2 linked regions of the Desulfobacula toluolica Tol2 genome follow. The protein of the gene in region 1 interacts with the protein of each later gene in a pairwise test. Links are inferred from orthologs where the notes say so. Each region holds a gene or a part of one and is shown on either strand. Other genes may lie near its edges. The genes, in order: dprA and recA.

Region 1 (6,988 bases):
CTCATCCAGCATTGGAAGCCTGTTTCCATGTCTTTGAATAAAGGGGCAGGCTCTTTTATATCAAGGCTTGCAAAGCCATATTCCCGTTTTGTTGCTTTTTTGATTTTACCGCCGAGCGTATGTACCATAAAATGCATCCCATAGCAGATGCCAAGGATGGGGATTTCAAGATCAAAAATGGATTTATCAATTTTAGGACTGTCTTGTTCATATATGCTTGAAGGGCCTCCGGAAAGAATAATGCCTTGGGGATTAAGTTCCTTTATTCTGGCAACTGAAATATCTGACGGCTCTACCTGGCAATAAACGTTATTTTCTCGAACTCTTCTTGCGATAAGCTGGTTGAATTGAGAACCAAAATCAATAACAATGATCATATAAATTTTCCTATAATAATATTTTCTAAAACATTATATTTCCTATAATACCGATAAAAAAGCAAGTTGTTTTTATCCGGAGGTTGCCAATTTACACTTAATGTGATTAACTGCCACGGGCAGACTTGGTATTTCACCTTAAGCTTTGCCGCAACAAAATATGAAGGTCTTTATTTGGATTTTTCAAAATTTTCATATAAAAGAGAGATCTGTGATAAAGTCTGTTATGTTTGAAAGATAAATTTAGGAGCATTACATGTATTTAGCAAGTGATTTGAGAAAGGGTTTAAAGTTTGAAATAGACGGAGAACCTTATGTTATTATTGGCTTTGAATTTAAAAAACCCGGAAAAGGGCAATCCCTGTATAAATGCAAATTAAAAAATATGATTACAGGGTCCCAGTTTGAACGAACCTATAGATCCGGTGATAAATTCAAAAAAGCGGATCTTGAAGAACAGGAAATGGAATATCTGTATTCGGATAAGGACAGCTACTGCTTTATGAATACATCCAATTATGAACAGCATTTTTTGACAAAAGATCAATTAGGGGATGCAATAGATCTGCTAAAGGACAATACGCTTTGTACAATCCTTTTGTATAACGGACTTCCCATTGGCATAACATTGCCCAATTTTATCAACCTGGAAGTGATCAAGTCAGAACCATGGGCAAAAGGAGATACTGCCACCGGAAGCACCAAGCCCGCTATACTTGAAACAGGGTTTGAAGTCCAGGTGCCGCCTTTTATAGAACAAGGACAGATGATCAAAATTGATACCAGAACCCGCGAGTATGTAGAACGGGTTAATGAATAATATGGTTTAAAAGTTTTCTATCCGGAGAATCTGTATTGTGATGGTATTTCATTCGACATACCATCATTTGATACGCTCCACCATATGACACAGTAATTGTTAAACAATTAAAAGCTGGCAGATAATCGGGACGGATTTTTTTTACTGATGCTCTTTGAACCCACACTTTTTATCCGGGCATTTTAAGAATTTTCCTTCCTTTTTGGTCTCTTTTTCAACAAGATAGGGGGAACTGCAATCCGGACAAGCTCTATCAATTGGTTTGTCCCAGGATGCAAATGTGCAATCCGGGTATTTTGAGCAGCCGAAAAAGATTTTCCCTCTTTTTGTCTTTTTTTCTAAAATTGTTCCTGAGCAATCTGCTTTTGGACATTTTACCCCGATATCCTTACTGCTGTATTCACCGTTGACGGACTCAGTATGCTTACAGTCCGGGTATCCGGTGCAGGCGAGAAAGAGACCGAAACGGCCGTCTTTTTGAACCATGGGTTTGCCGCATTTGATGCAATCTTTGACTTTTGTATTGTCAACAATTTTTTCAACAATTGAAATATTGCCTTTTTCATCCCGAAGATAATTGCTGGTAAAAGAACAGTCCGGATATCCCGTACATGCAAGAAAATGGCCGTTTCTGCCGATTTTTATATTCAATTGCTTCCCGCAGGACGGACAGACCAGGCCGGTCTCAACTCCGACGCCTTTTAAGCTGATCATGTTTTCACTTGCAGCATCCAGATATTTTTTAAAAGATGCATAAAAATCAGTTAAAAGCTGCACTTCTTCCAGGTTGCCGGTTTCAACATCGTCAAGATTTGTTTCCATCTGGGCTGTAAATGAGATGTTTAAAATATTTGGAAAAGAAGCTACCAATAGGTCATTCACAATAAATCCAAGCTCACTGGGCGCAAAATATCGATTTACAAGATCAACATATCCTTTGTCCCTAATCACTGACAGGATGGATGCATAGGTACTGGGTCGTCCGATTCCGTTTTTTTCAAGCTCTTTGACAAGTGATGCCTCGGAAAACCTTGGCGGAGGCTTTGTAAAATGCTGTTTTGGAAAAATTTCCAGTGTTTTTAAAACAGTTCCTTCTTTGGCATCAGGTAAAGCCTGTATATCTTTTTCTTTTGATTCATTATTTGGGGAATAAAGACTCATGAATCCTAAGAATCTAACTGTTGAACCGCTGACAGAAAACATGTATTTATCCGTTGCCTTAATCAGAATTGTTTTCTGGTCAATGATGGCCTGTGCCATTTGAGATGCAACAAATCGTTTCCATATCAGATCATAGAGCTTAAACTGGTCTGGAGACAGAAAATTTTTTATTTTTTCAGGTGAGTGAAACACAGATGTCGGGCGAATGGCTTCATGGGCATCTTGAACCTTGTTCTTGTTTTTGAAGAATCTGGGGGTGCTTAATGCAAATTCATCTCCTATTGTTTGTGCAATAAAGGCTTGTGCCTCCCGGGCTGCATCAGGAGCAATTCTGGTTGAATCCGTACGCATATAGGTGATGAGACCTTCGGGGCCTCCTGTTCCTATTTCAATGCCTTCATAAAGCTGCTGTGCAACAATCATGGTTTTTTTTGCGGAAAACCTTAGCCGATTGATTGCATCCTGTTGAAGTTTACTGGTGATAAAAGGAGGTGACGGGTTCCGTTTAATAGTTTTGGTTTTTATTTCATGAATAACAAATTGCGCAGCTTTAAGATCTTTTAAAATACCTGAAGCCTGTTTTTCGTTGGTAACCTTGGCCTTTTTATTGTTAATCTTAATGAGGGCAGCATTAAACTTAGGAGGGGATTGTGAAAGAAGGTCGGCTGTGATCGTCCAGAACTCTTCCGGAATAAATTTTCGAATTTCCCTTTCCCTGTCACAGATAATTTTAACGGCAACAGATTGAACCCTTCCTGCACTTAAGCCTCTCTGGACTTTTTGCCATAATAAAGGGGAAATCTGATATCCAACCAGACGGTCCAGTTTTCTTCTTGCCTGCTGGGCATCATATTTATTGGCATCCGGTATCAGGGTCTTTTGTAATGCCTCTTGAATTCCCTTTTTGGTTAATTCATGAATAAGAACACGATGAAAAATCCGGTCTTTTTTCTTTAAAATATCCATAATATGGAATGCAATGGCTTCACCCTCGCGATCCGGATCAGGTGCAAGATAAATTTCTTTGGCATCTTTGGCCAATTTCTTCAGATTGGAAATAACTTTGGATTTGTCTTTTATGTTAACATATTCTGCCTGAAAATTTTTTTCAATATCAATACCAAGGGTTTTAACAGGAAGATCCCTTATGTGGCCGGCACTTGCAGCAACATTAAATTCCTTTCCAACATATTTTTTTAATGTTTTGATTTTTGTTGGGGACTCGACGATGATTAGGGGTTTTGTCAATGGTATTCCTCCGAGATCGAATAATAATTACCCTGATGGCGCATCACTGTGCCTTGCAGTTCCAAATCAATTAATTGGGATGTAACCTGCGAACTTGTCATCCCGCTTTTTTCGATTAACACATCAATATGTACAGGGTAAGGGTCAAGAAAATTCATAATTAAAGATTTATTTTGTTTACAACTTTTATAATCAGTTGATTTTTGTTTTTGTAAAGGAGCCGCTTGAAAGTTTTCTTTTTCTTCATGAATAAAATGATGAAGTTCATCCATAATATCATTTTCATTTTCAACCAGCCTTGCACCTTGCTTGAGCAGAGAATGGGTGCCCTCGCTTTTTTTTGATTTTATACTTCCCGGAACTGCAAATACCTCTCGATTATATTCCGTGGCCAGTCGGGCAGTGATCAGAGATCCACTTTTTTTGGCTGCTTCAACAACAATACTTCCACAGGATAAACCTGCAATGATACGGTTTCGAGTGGGGAAATTTGATGGATATGGCTCTGTATTCAGTTTGAATTCTGAAAAAACAGTGCCGTTTTCCGCAATAGCCTGAAACAGACTTTTATTCTCCCTGGGATATATTTTATTCAATCCTGATCCCAATACGGCAATGGTCTTTCCCTTTGCTCTTAACGCACCTTTATGTGCCATGGAATCAATTCCTCTTGCAAGGCCGCTGACAATCTGAAATCCTTTTCCGGCAAGATTATATGCAAAATTTTCAGATGCGCTTAACCCATAGCCGGTTGCAGCTCTTGAGCCGATAATGGATATACAAGGAGAGCTGTTATCGAGTTTGCCCACATATGTCAAAAAAGGCGGCGGATCAGGGATTTGTTTGAGCAACACAGGATATTCGCAATCCGTTAAAGTTACAATGTTAATATTTTTGTTTAAAACAATTTCCAATTCTTTTTTTGCCCGGTACACAAATGCTTTATGATTGACGATGTTGTCTCTTACTTTTGCAGAAAGTCTGTTAACCTTTCCAAGCTGATGTTCGGATGTTTTTAAAACGATTTCGGGTGATCCAAATTGATCTATTAATCTTTTATACATTATATTGCCCAAAAACGGGATTTCCCGCAGCGTAAACCAAGGCAGATATTTTTCAAAAGAATTATTTTTTCGTAAAAAGGATATTATTCAAAATCTCCAAGTTTTTTCTGAGCTTTTTCCGCAGCCGGTGAAAAAGGATATTGTTTTAATACTTGTTTTAAATAGTGGTTTGCCCGGTTGAAATCATCCAGCAACAAATATGAATAGCCTGTTTTTAATATGGCATCAGGCACTTTTTCCGATTTGGGATATTTTATTTCCAGGTCTTTGAATACCTCAATTGCCTTTTTATAATCTTTCAGAGAATAATGACATTCACCAAGCCAATAAACACAATTGTCTGCCAGACTGTTTTGAGGATAATGTTTAATAAATTCGGAGAACAAGCCGGCAGCCTTTGAAAAATTGTTTTCAAGCAAAAGATTTCTTGCTTTTTTGTATAAATCAGCCGGTTTGAGGGCCTCAATTTTATACTGGATAGGGGCTGCAGGCTGTGGGGTTTTTTCAAGAAATGCAATTTTTGTCTCCAGGGTTGAGATGATATCCTGAAGTGTTTGTATAATGGTATTATTTTTTTCTATTTGATATTTTAAAGTTGCCTGATCCTGCTTTATACCGGTAAGCTCAGATTCCAATTCCACAAGCTTTGTGTGACATAAAGTCTCTTCTTTGTCGTTTCCTGCGGGCGTTTTAACAGAATGCATCGCACCGCAGGAAACAAAGAAAAACGACAGGATAAGAAAATAAACAGGTTTATACAATCGTTTTTTTAAACAGGGCATTTCACTACCTTTTGTTGGTCGCAAGAACAATGGGGGATGCCACAAATATGGAAGAATAGGTGCCGATAAGAACACCGATAATCATGGCAAATGCAAAATTATGAATAATTTCTCCACCCAGAAAATAAAGGGCCAAAAGAACGATCAGTGTTGTTACTGATGTTAAAATCGTCCTTGAAAGGGTTTCATTGATGCTTCTATTAAACAATAAAGGCAGTGATTCAGTTGTTTTAGCTCCTTTTACATTTTCCCTGATCCGGTCAAAGACAATAATGGTATCATTTAATGAATATCCAATAATGGTTAAGAGTGCCGCAATAATCGGTAATGAAAAATCCAGGTTTAACATCGAAAAGATTCCCACGGTGATCAATACATCATGCAAAAGCGCAACAATAGCACCCATGGCATATTTGAGGTGCAACATCCAAAACAATACCAGTGTTACAACCAGGGCTGCCGTGATCAGAACAACCATGCTTACATTAAATACGGACAGAAAATATACCGCAGTCATAAGAGAACCCGCTGTTACACCCGATAACATCCATTTTAGCTCAAACCTGCCTGAAATATATATGGTGATAAACAGCAGGGAATAAAAAATGGCTAACAGCGCTTTTTTCCTTAAATCCTGCCCGACCTGGGGGCCGACCATTTCCACTCTTCGGATTTCAGGAGCAACTCCTGTGGATGCTTTGACAGCTTCAATCACGGATTGAGACAAGCCTTTACTGGTCATTTCCAGGTTGCTGGTTCTAACCAAAAATTCATGGTCCTGGGGCTGTCCGAAATTTTGTACCGAAGCATCGTTAAAGCCTATATCGGATAGGGCTGATCGTATTTTTCCAACAGGAACCTGTTCTGAAAATTTTAGTTGAATTAAGGTTCCGCCAACAAAATCGACACCATAGTTAGGCCCTTTATTAATGATGAGAGACCCGATGCTCAAGAGGATAAGGATGGTTGATAAAACAAATCCGATTTTATGTTTACCAATAAAGTCTATATTGATATCAGACTTGATAATTTGCATTATGTATTCCCTTTATATGCTTAGTTTTGACGACTGTTTGTTTTTAAGAATAAAATCAAAAATATTTTTTGAGAGAACCAGCGCTGTAAAAAGGCTTGCAATAATACCAAGGCAAAGGGTAACGGCAAAACCTTTGATCGGACCTGTACCAAACTGGTAAAGAACCAGGGCGGCAATAAAAGTGGTCACGTTGGCATCGAGAATCGTCAGGGTTGCTCTGTCAAACCCTGCATGAACGGATGCCAGGGCGGTTTTTCCGGATCGCAGCTCTTCTCTGATTCTTTCAAAAATAATCACATTGGCATCAACAGCCATGCCGATCGTAAGAATTATGCCTGCTATTCCTGGCAGAGTCAGTGTGGCCTGGAATGCGGCAAGGCCGCCACCGATAAGAACAATATTAATAATCAGTGCCAGATCGGCAATCAAGCCTGCACCCTTATAGTAGATGCTCATGAACAGTACCACAAGAAGTCCGCCCACAAGCATTGAAATAAGAC
Region 2 (7,137 bases), 1.8 Mb from region 1 along the record:
TCCCGGCAGGAGAGAAATGTTGCGCTGGAACTTGAAAAAATATTAATTGGGATGGGAGCAACAGTTTGTTATGACACGGCAAAGGAAGCGGTAAAAGGCGATTGTTCAAACCTTGTGGCCAGGTTCAAGGGAACCGTTGATGCAGACCCTGTCTTCTTGTCCGGTCATATGGATACGGTTGGGCCTGGAAAAGGTATAAAAGTGCTGTTTGAAAACGGTATTTTTAAAAGCGATGGAACAACCATTTTGGGTTCGGATGATAAATCAGCCCTTGCCATTATTCTTGAGGTCATGGACGTGATCATTGAAAATAAAATGGATTACCCGCCGGTTGAAATTGTTTTTACGGTTTGTGAAGAAATCGGTCTTTTAGGTGCAAAAAATTTTGATTATTCTTTAATAGAGTCAAAATTCGGATATATACTGGATTCAACCGATACGGAAGGGATTGTCACAAAAGCCCCGGCTGCCAACAGGATCACCCTTAAGGTTTATGGAAGGGCGGCTCATGCGGGAGCAGCGCCTGAAAACGGTATCAATGCCATTGCCGTTGCCTCAAAAGCTATTTCCAAACTCAAGTTGGGCCGCATTGATGAAGAGACCACCTGTAATCTTGGAACCATAAAAGGAGGAGTTGCCACCAATATTGTTCCTGAGTTTGTCAAAATCTGCGGGGAAGTCAGAAGTCATGATGTGGAAAAACTGAAAAATGTTACGGATTGGATTGTCGATGCATTTTATGTTGCAGCCGAGGAGTTTGATGGCAATTCGGATCTTCCCCGGATAGAAGCCGTTGTTGAGAATGATTTTCCCCTTACAAATATTTCTGAAGACCACAAGGTTGTTAAGCTTGCCAGGAAAGCGGCAAACAATATCGGCATTCCCATGGAAAGCAAAACCATAGGCGGTGGCGCAGATGCCAATATCTTTTTCAGCCGCGGTATTGCTGCCGGTGTTTTGGGAACCGGAATGACGGATGTTCACACCCTGAATGAATCCATTGACATCAAGGATATGGAAAATTCAGCACGGCTGGTGCTGGAGATTCTAAAGGTTCATGCAGCAGGAGGCTTGTCCTGAGATGATTGCTTATTTTGATATGTTTTCCGGTATAAGCGGGGATATGACTCTTGGAGCGTTCCTGGATCTTGGCGTACCAGTTGACTGGTTGAACGAAAAATTATCCGGAGTTTTAAACGGCTTTGAATTAAAGACAAGTATTGTCTATAAACACCACTTAAAAGCAATGGACATTGTGGTTGATGTCATTGAAAAAGACGCATCATCAAGGAACTACAAAGATATTAAAACCTTGATTGAAACCTGTTCGCTGTCTGAAACAGTAAAAATGAACAGCCTTTTGGCCTTTAAAAAAATAGCAGAGGCCGAGTCTGCCATTCATGGCAAAGATATTGAAACGGTTCATTTTCATGAGATCGGCGGCATTGATTCCATTGTTGATATTCTCGGCTCTTTTTTGTGCGTGGAATATCTGGGTATCAAACAGGTCTATGCCTCTTGTATTCCGTTAGGGTCAGGATTTGTAACCTGTTCACATGGAAAGATACCGGTTCCGGTTCCGGCAACCATAGCCATTTTAAAAGATATTCCAGTAAAACCGTCCGATGCAAAGACGGAAATTGTAACCCCCACAGGAGCAGCTATTATTTGCACTCTTGCAGCTTCATTCGGAGGTATGCCGGAAATGATCGTCAAACAGGTCGGTTATGGCTCGGGCAAAAGAGATACCGGCTCAACTCTTCCCAATTTGCTGCGCATTGTATTGGGCAAAGAGAGAAAAGATCAGAAACAGGAGAATACAAACATTCAAAAAGAAACCATTTATGTGATAAAAACCAATGTGGATGACATGAGTCCCGAGGTTTCAGGATTTTTGATGGAGACTTTGTTTGAAAATCAGGCACTGGATGTCTGTTATGTTCCGGTTCAGATGAAGAAAAACAGGCCGGGGACCCAGATTGAGGTGATGTGCCGTAAAGAAAATCTTGATCATATTGTTCGCCTTATACTTGCCCAGACCACATCAATCGGCGTGAGATATCATGAATGTGAAAGATCCTTTCTCTTAAGGGAAACAGCTGTTATTGATACCTTGTTTGGAAAAATGCAGGTGAAAAAGATAACCAATCCTGACAAAAGTATCAGGTTTGTTCCGGAATATGAGGCTGCAAAAAAGGTGGCAAAGAAAAAAAAGATACCGCTCAAAGATGTGTATAACCAAGTTTTATGTGATGTCAACTCTCTTTTAGACAACGCCCCCTTGATATAAATTGATACAAAATTTTTGATCAGATTCCTTATGATTCAATTCACTTGACCTGATTTTCTTGATCCAATTTTCTTGACAGGGGATGATGCAGAATATAGAACTGCCAGATGATTTTAAATAATAAAATAATAATGTTTTTTGCCACAGGATTTTTTACCGGTAAAATCCCTTTTGCACCAGGTACATTCGGCACTCTTGCGGCGGTTCCTTTTGCTCTGGTTTTTTTAATCATTTCACCATCATTTTATGGTTTTTATATCGTGAGTGTTATCCTTGGTGCCATTTATGTTGCGGATCAGGCTGAAAAAATACTGGGAAAGAAAGATCCTGGCTGTATTGTTATTGATGAGATTGCAGGGTATGTAGTGACCTTGTCAATAGTTCCGTCTCATATTTCTGTTTCTACGCTTGCAGCCGGTTTTTTTATATTCCGTTTTTTTGATATTGTGAAATTCGGACCTGTTAAATATTTTGAAAATAATTTTTCAGGGGGAGCAGGAGTGGTGTTGGACGATATTATGGCAGGTGTTTTTTCTGCAATTGTTTTAAGAATTCTATATTTATCGGGTATATTTTAGGAGAAAAAGGGATGGGAATAAATTCGGAAAAGGATAAAGCCATAAAAACGGCAATGAGCCAGATTGAACGTCAGTTTGGCAAAGGATCTATCATGAAACTGGGCGGTCGGGCCATTGAAGCCGTTCCGGTCATACGAACAGGCTCCCTGGCTCTGGATAAAGCCCTTGGGGTCGGCGGATATCCCAGGGGCAGGGTGATTGAAATTTACGGTCCTGAATCATCCGGAAAGACTACCCTGGCTCTTCATGCTGTTGCCCAGGCACAAAAGTGCGGCGGGATTGCCGCCTTTATAGATGCCGAACATGCCCTGGATGTGGCATATGCCAAACGGCTGGGGGTGGATTGCGACGAACTGCTGATATCCCAGCCCGATACAGGGGAACAGGCTCTTGAAATAGCTGATATGCTGGTCAGAAGCGGCGGGGTTGATATCATGGTCGTGGACTCTGTAGCCGCGCTTGTTCCCCGGTCTGAAATTGAAGGGGATATGGGAGATTCTCATATGGGACTGCAGGCAAGGCTGATGTCCCAGGCCTTGCGAAAGCTTACCGGGACCATCGGTAAAACCAATACTACCCTTATATTTATCAACCAGATCAGGATGAAAATCGGTGTGGTCTATGGCAATCCCGAAACCACAACCGGTGGGAACGCCTTGAAGTTTTATGCATCCATGCGCCTTGAAATCAGAAGGGCGGCTCCGATTAAAGACGGCCAGGAAATCATTGGGAACCGAACCAAAGTTAAAGTCGTGAAAAACAAACTGGCGCCTCCTTTTAAAGATATTGAGTTTGATCTCATGTATGGCGAGGGCATTTCAAGAACCGGGGACCTGCTGGATATGGGGGTTCAACTTGAAATTGTGGACAAGAGCGGATCATGGTATTCGTTTGAAGGCGAACGAATCGGCCAGGGAAGAGAGAATGTAAAACTTTTTTTGATCGATAACCCGGATATATTTGAAAAAATTGAGCAAAAGGTTCGTGAGAAGCTTGGGCTTTCAGAGCCTGCCGTAAAAGAAAACCAGGACAAAGAAGTCAAAGCGTAACATATCAGTGAATTAGGAGTTGTAACATGACAGGCAATGATGCCAGAAAGATTTTTATAGACTATTTTAAAAAACACAATCATCAATATGTAAGGTCTTCCTCCCTTGTACCACAGGATGATCCCACCCTTTTATTTGTGAATGCAGGAATGGTTCAGTTCAAACGAGTGTTCACAGGAGATGAAAAAAGGGAATATTCAACTGCGGTAACTGCCCAGAAATGTGTCAGGGCCGGTGGTAAGCATAATGATCTTGAAAACGTCGGTTATACGGCAAGGCATCATACCTTTTTTGAAATGCTGGGTAATTTTTCCTTTGGTGATTATTTCAAGGAAAAAGCCATTGATTTCGGCTGGGACCTGCTCACCAACGGGTATGGATTTGACAAAGAAAAATTATGGGTTTCCGTGTTTCATGAAGATGATGAGGCATATGGCATCTGGCGGGACCAGGTGGGCGTACCGGAAGAAAGAATCGTAAGGCTTGGGGAAGCGGATAATTTCTGGAGCATGGGAGATACCGGGCCTTGCGGGCCTTGCAGTGAAATTCATATTGACAGGGGAGAGGCATTCGGGTGTGGTGCTAAAGAGTGTGCCGTGGGGTGTGACTGTGACCGATGGCTTGAGTTGTGGAACCTTGTCTTCATGCAGTTTGAACGAGATGAACAGGGCAATATGACCCCATTGCCCAAACCAAGTATTGATACTGGCCTGGGACTGGAACGGGTAATTTCCGTTCTTCAGGGAGTTCCAACAAATTATGACACTGATTTGTTTGTTCCCATCATGGAAAAAGTCGGGGAACTTTCCAATAAAAAAAGGCATGAATCAGACCAGGTTGAAGTGGCCATGAAAGTTATTGCCGATCATTCCCGGGCCACCGCGTTTTTGATCAGTGACGGGGTGCTGCCCTCCAATGAAGGCCGGGGATATGTGCTGCGCCGAATCATGAGGCGGGCCATCCGGTACGGAAGGAGTATCGGGCTTGTCAAGCCTTTCATGCACGAGACCGTACAGACGGTTTTTAAAATTATGGACCAGGCCTATCCAGAACTGAAAGAGTCTTCTGCATTTATCTTGAACGTGGTGAAAAATGAAGAAGAAAAATTTCTTGAAACCCTTGATACCGGCATGAAATTGCTGGAAGCCACTCTGGAAGATATTAAATCGGGTGATATTAAATCAGGCGATATAAAATCAAACAATCATTCCACCATCTCCGGGGAAGTGATTTTTAAACTTTATGATACCTTTGGATTTCCCGTTGATATTATTGAAGATCATGTCAAGGATATGCAGATCAATCTTGATATGGATGGGTTTGACCGGGCAATGGCAGAACAAAAGGCAAGATCCAGGTCCACTAAAAAGTTCACAGGGGTTGGCGATGCCTATAAAGCTTTGACATCACAAGGAGTGAAAACCGATTTTCAAGGTTATGACAAGATTGTTGGAACATCCGAAGTTCTTATCCTTGTAAAAGACGATAAAGAGATTGAGGCGGCAACGCCGGGTGATTCCATAGAAATTGTAACCGCTTCCACTGTTTTTTATGCGGAATCAGGCGGACAGGCAGGTGATGCCGGAATATTTGAAAATGAAAATTGTGTCATCAGGATTACGGATACGGTCAAAGATCCCAGCGGGCTTTTTATCCACAAAGGGATGGTCAAAAAAGGTTCGGCAAAAAAAGGGGATCTATTCAGCCTTACCGTGGACGCCGTGAAAAGACAGAACACGGCTGCGAATCATACAGCAACCCATATCCTTCATTCCGCCTTGAGAAAGGTTCTGGGAGAACATGTCAAACAATCGGGTTCACTTGTAACAGATACCCGGTTAAGATTTGATTTTACCCATTTTTCATCTATTTCCACACAAGACCTTTTGGCCATTGAAAATGAGGTCAATCAAAGGATTCGTGAAAATTGTCCCGTTCAAACCAAAGAGATGAACATGGATGATGCGGTTAAAGAAGGTGCCACTGCATTGTTTGAAGAAAAATACGGAGATGTTGTACGGGTAGTGTCTCAGGGGGATTTTTCCCGGGAGCTTTGCGGGGGAACCCATACAAAACAATCCGGTGATATCGGGCTGTTTAAAATTTTGTCCGAAGGCGGAATCGCATCTGGTGTAAGAAGAATCGAGGCTGCAACAGGTCAGACAGCGCTGGATTATATTCATAAAGAGCAAGGCCTTATTGAATCTGCAGCCGGTCTGTTAAAAGGTGCTAAAGAGGATTTGGTTTCAAAGGTTGAGGCTCTGGTCAAGGATAAGAAAAACCTTGAAAAAGAACTGGAATCCTTGAAAGCAAAAATGGCATCAAAGTCTGTTGAAAATATGGATGATGCCATCCGGGAAATCAACGGGGTCAAAGTGATTTCAAAGCGGGTGGAGATTGAAAATCCTTCCCAGTTAAGGGACCTGGCAGATAAATTCAAGAACAAAATCGGCTCCGGGGTAATCCTTCTGGGTGCCCAATCCAATGGAAAAGCCTTGTTGATAAGTGTTGTCACAAACGATTTGACAAAAAAGTTCAAAGCCGGTGATATTGTAAAAACAGCTGCAAAAATAGTCGGTGGCGGAGGCGGGGGCAGGCCAGATATGGCCCAGGCCGGTGGCACAAAACCTGAAAACCTGGACAAGGCACTGGAATCGGTTTATCAAACAATGTCATGACCGCATATTTTATAAGGCGATTGTTGCTGGTGATACCGACTTTTATCGGTATCACCATCATGGTTTTTACCATCACCCGTTTTGTGCCCGGCGGTCCCATTGAACGGATCATTTCCGATGCAAGGGCCATGCAGACGGGCCAGGGCGGATCATCTACAACATCCGGCCCGGACAATGGACAGCCTCTTTCCGAAGAACAGATTCAAAAGTTAAAAGAGTATTACGGGTTTGATAAACCCGTTTTAACCAGTTATTTTATCTGGCTTGCAAAGGTGTTAAGAGCGGATCTTGGGCAATCCACACGATATTATGACCCGGTCTGGGACATGATCAAAGAACGCATTCCCATCTCCCTTTATTTTGGTATTTTAAGTTTGATCATGATTTACGGGGTCTGCATCCCACTTGGCATGGCAAAGGCCGTCCGCCATAAAACCGGTTTTGATAACATCACGTCCATCATTATTTTCATGGGGTATGCAATTCCCGGCTGGGTGGCAGGCGTACTTATGCTGGTTCTGTTTGCATCCAATTATGATGTC

Evidence for each region.
Region 2: the proteins of dprA (region 1) and recA interact in binary tests that used the Bacillus subtilis proteins (3 or more experiments, as listed by UniProt). The link is inferred for Desulfobacula toluolica Tol2 from one-to-one orthologs.

What each region holds. Positions count from the first base shown.
Region 1 is NC_018645.1:1,687,948-1,694,935, forward strand. Bases 2,637-5,423 are described here. They hold dprA (DNA-processing protein DprA), read right to left. Parts: upstream 4,671-5,423; coding sequence 3,603-4,670; downstream 2,637-3,602. Other genes in these bases: topA (type I DNA topoisomerase), read right to left, coding at 2,637-3,606; ybgF (tol-pal system protein YbgF), read right to left, coding at 4,754-5,423. Outside these bases: guaA (glutamine-hydrolyzing GMP synthase), read right to left, coding at 1-377; efp (elongation factor P), read left to right, coding at 634-1,197; more of topA, read right to left, coding at 1,339-2,636; more of ybgF, read right to left, coding at 5,424-5,452; protein translocase subunit SecF, read right to left, coding at 5,457-6,488; protein translocase subunit SecD, read right to left, coding at 6,501-6,988. UniProt on the Bacillus subtilis protein: Protein that helps load RecA onto ssDNA during transformation. Binds cooperatively to circular ssDNA, is able to bridge different segments of DNA. Favors the loading of RecA onto SsbA- or SsbB-coated ssDNA and formation of RecA-DNA filaments.
Region 2 is NC_018645.1:3,507,571-3,514,707, reverse strand. The notes cover bases 1,963-4,898. They hold recA (recombinase RecA), read left to right. Parts: upstream 1,963-2,879; coding sequence 2,880-3,917; downstream 3,918-4,898. Other genes in these bases: alaS (alanine--tRNA ligase), read left to right, coding at 3,944-4,898; TOL2_RS15885 (phosphatidylglycerophosphatase A family protein), read left to right, coding at 2,398-2,868; larC (nickel pincer cofactor biosynthesis protein LarC), read left to right, coding at 1,963-2,290. Also shown: TOL2_RS15895 (M20/M25/M40 family metallo-hydrolase), read left to right, coding at 1-1,080; more of larC, read left to right, coding at 1,082-1,962; more of alaS, read left to right, coding at 4,899-6,595; TOL2_RS15870 (ABC transporter permease subunit), read left to right, coding at 6,592-7,137. UniProt on the Bacillus subtilis protein: Multifunctional protein involved in homologous recombination, DNA repair and competence.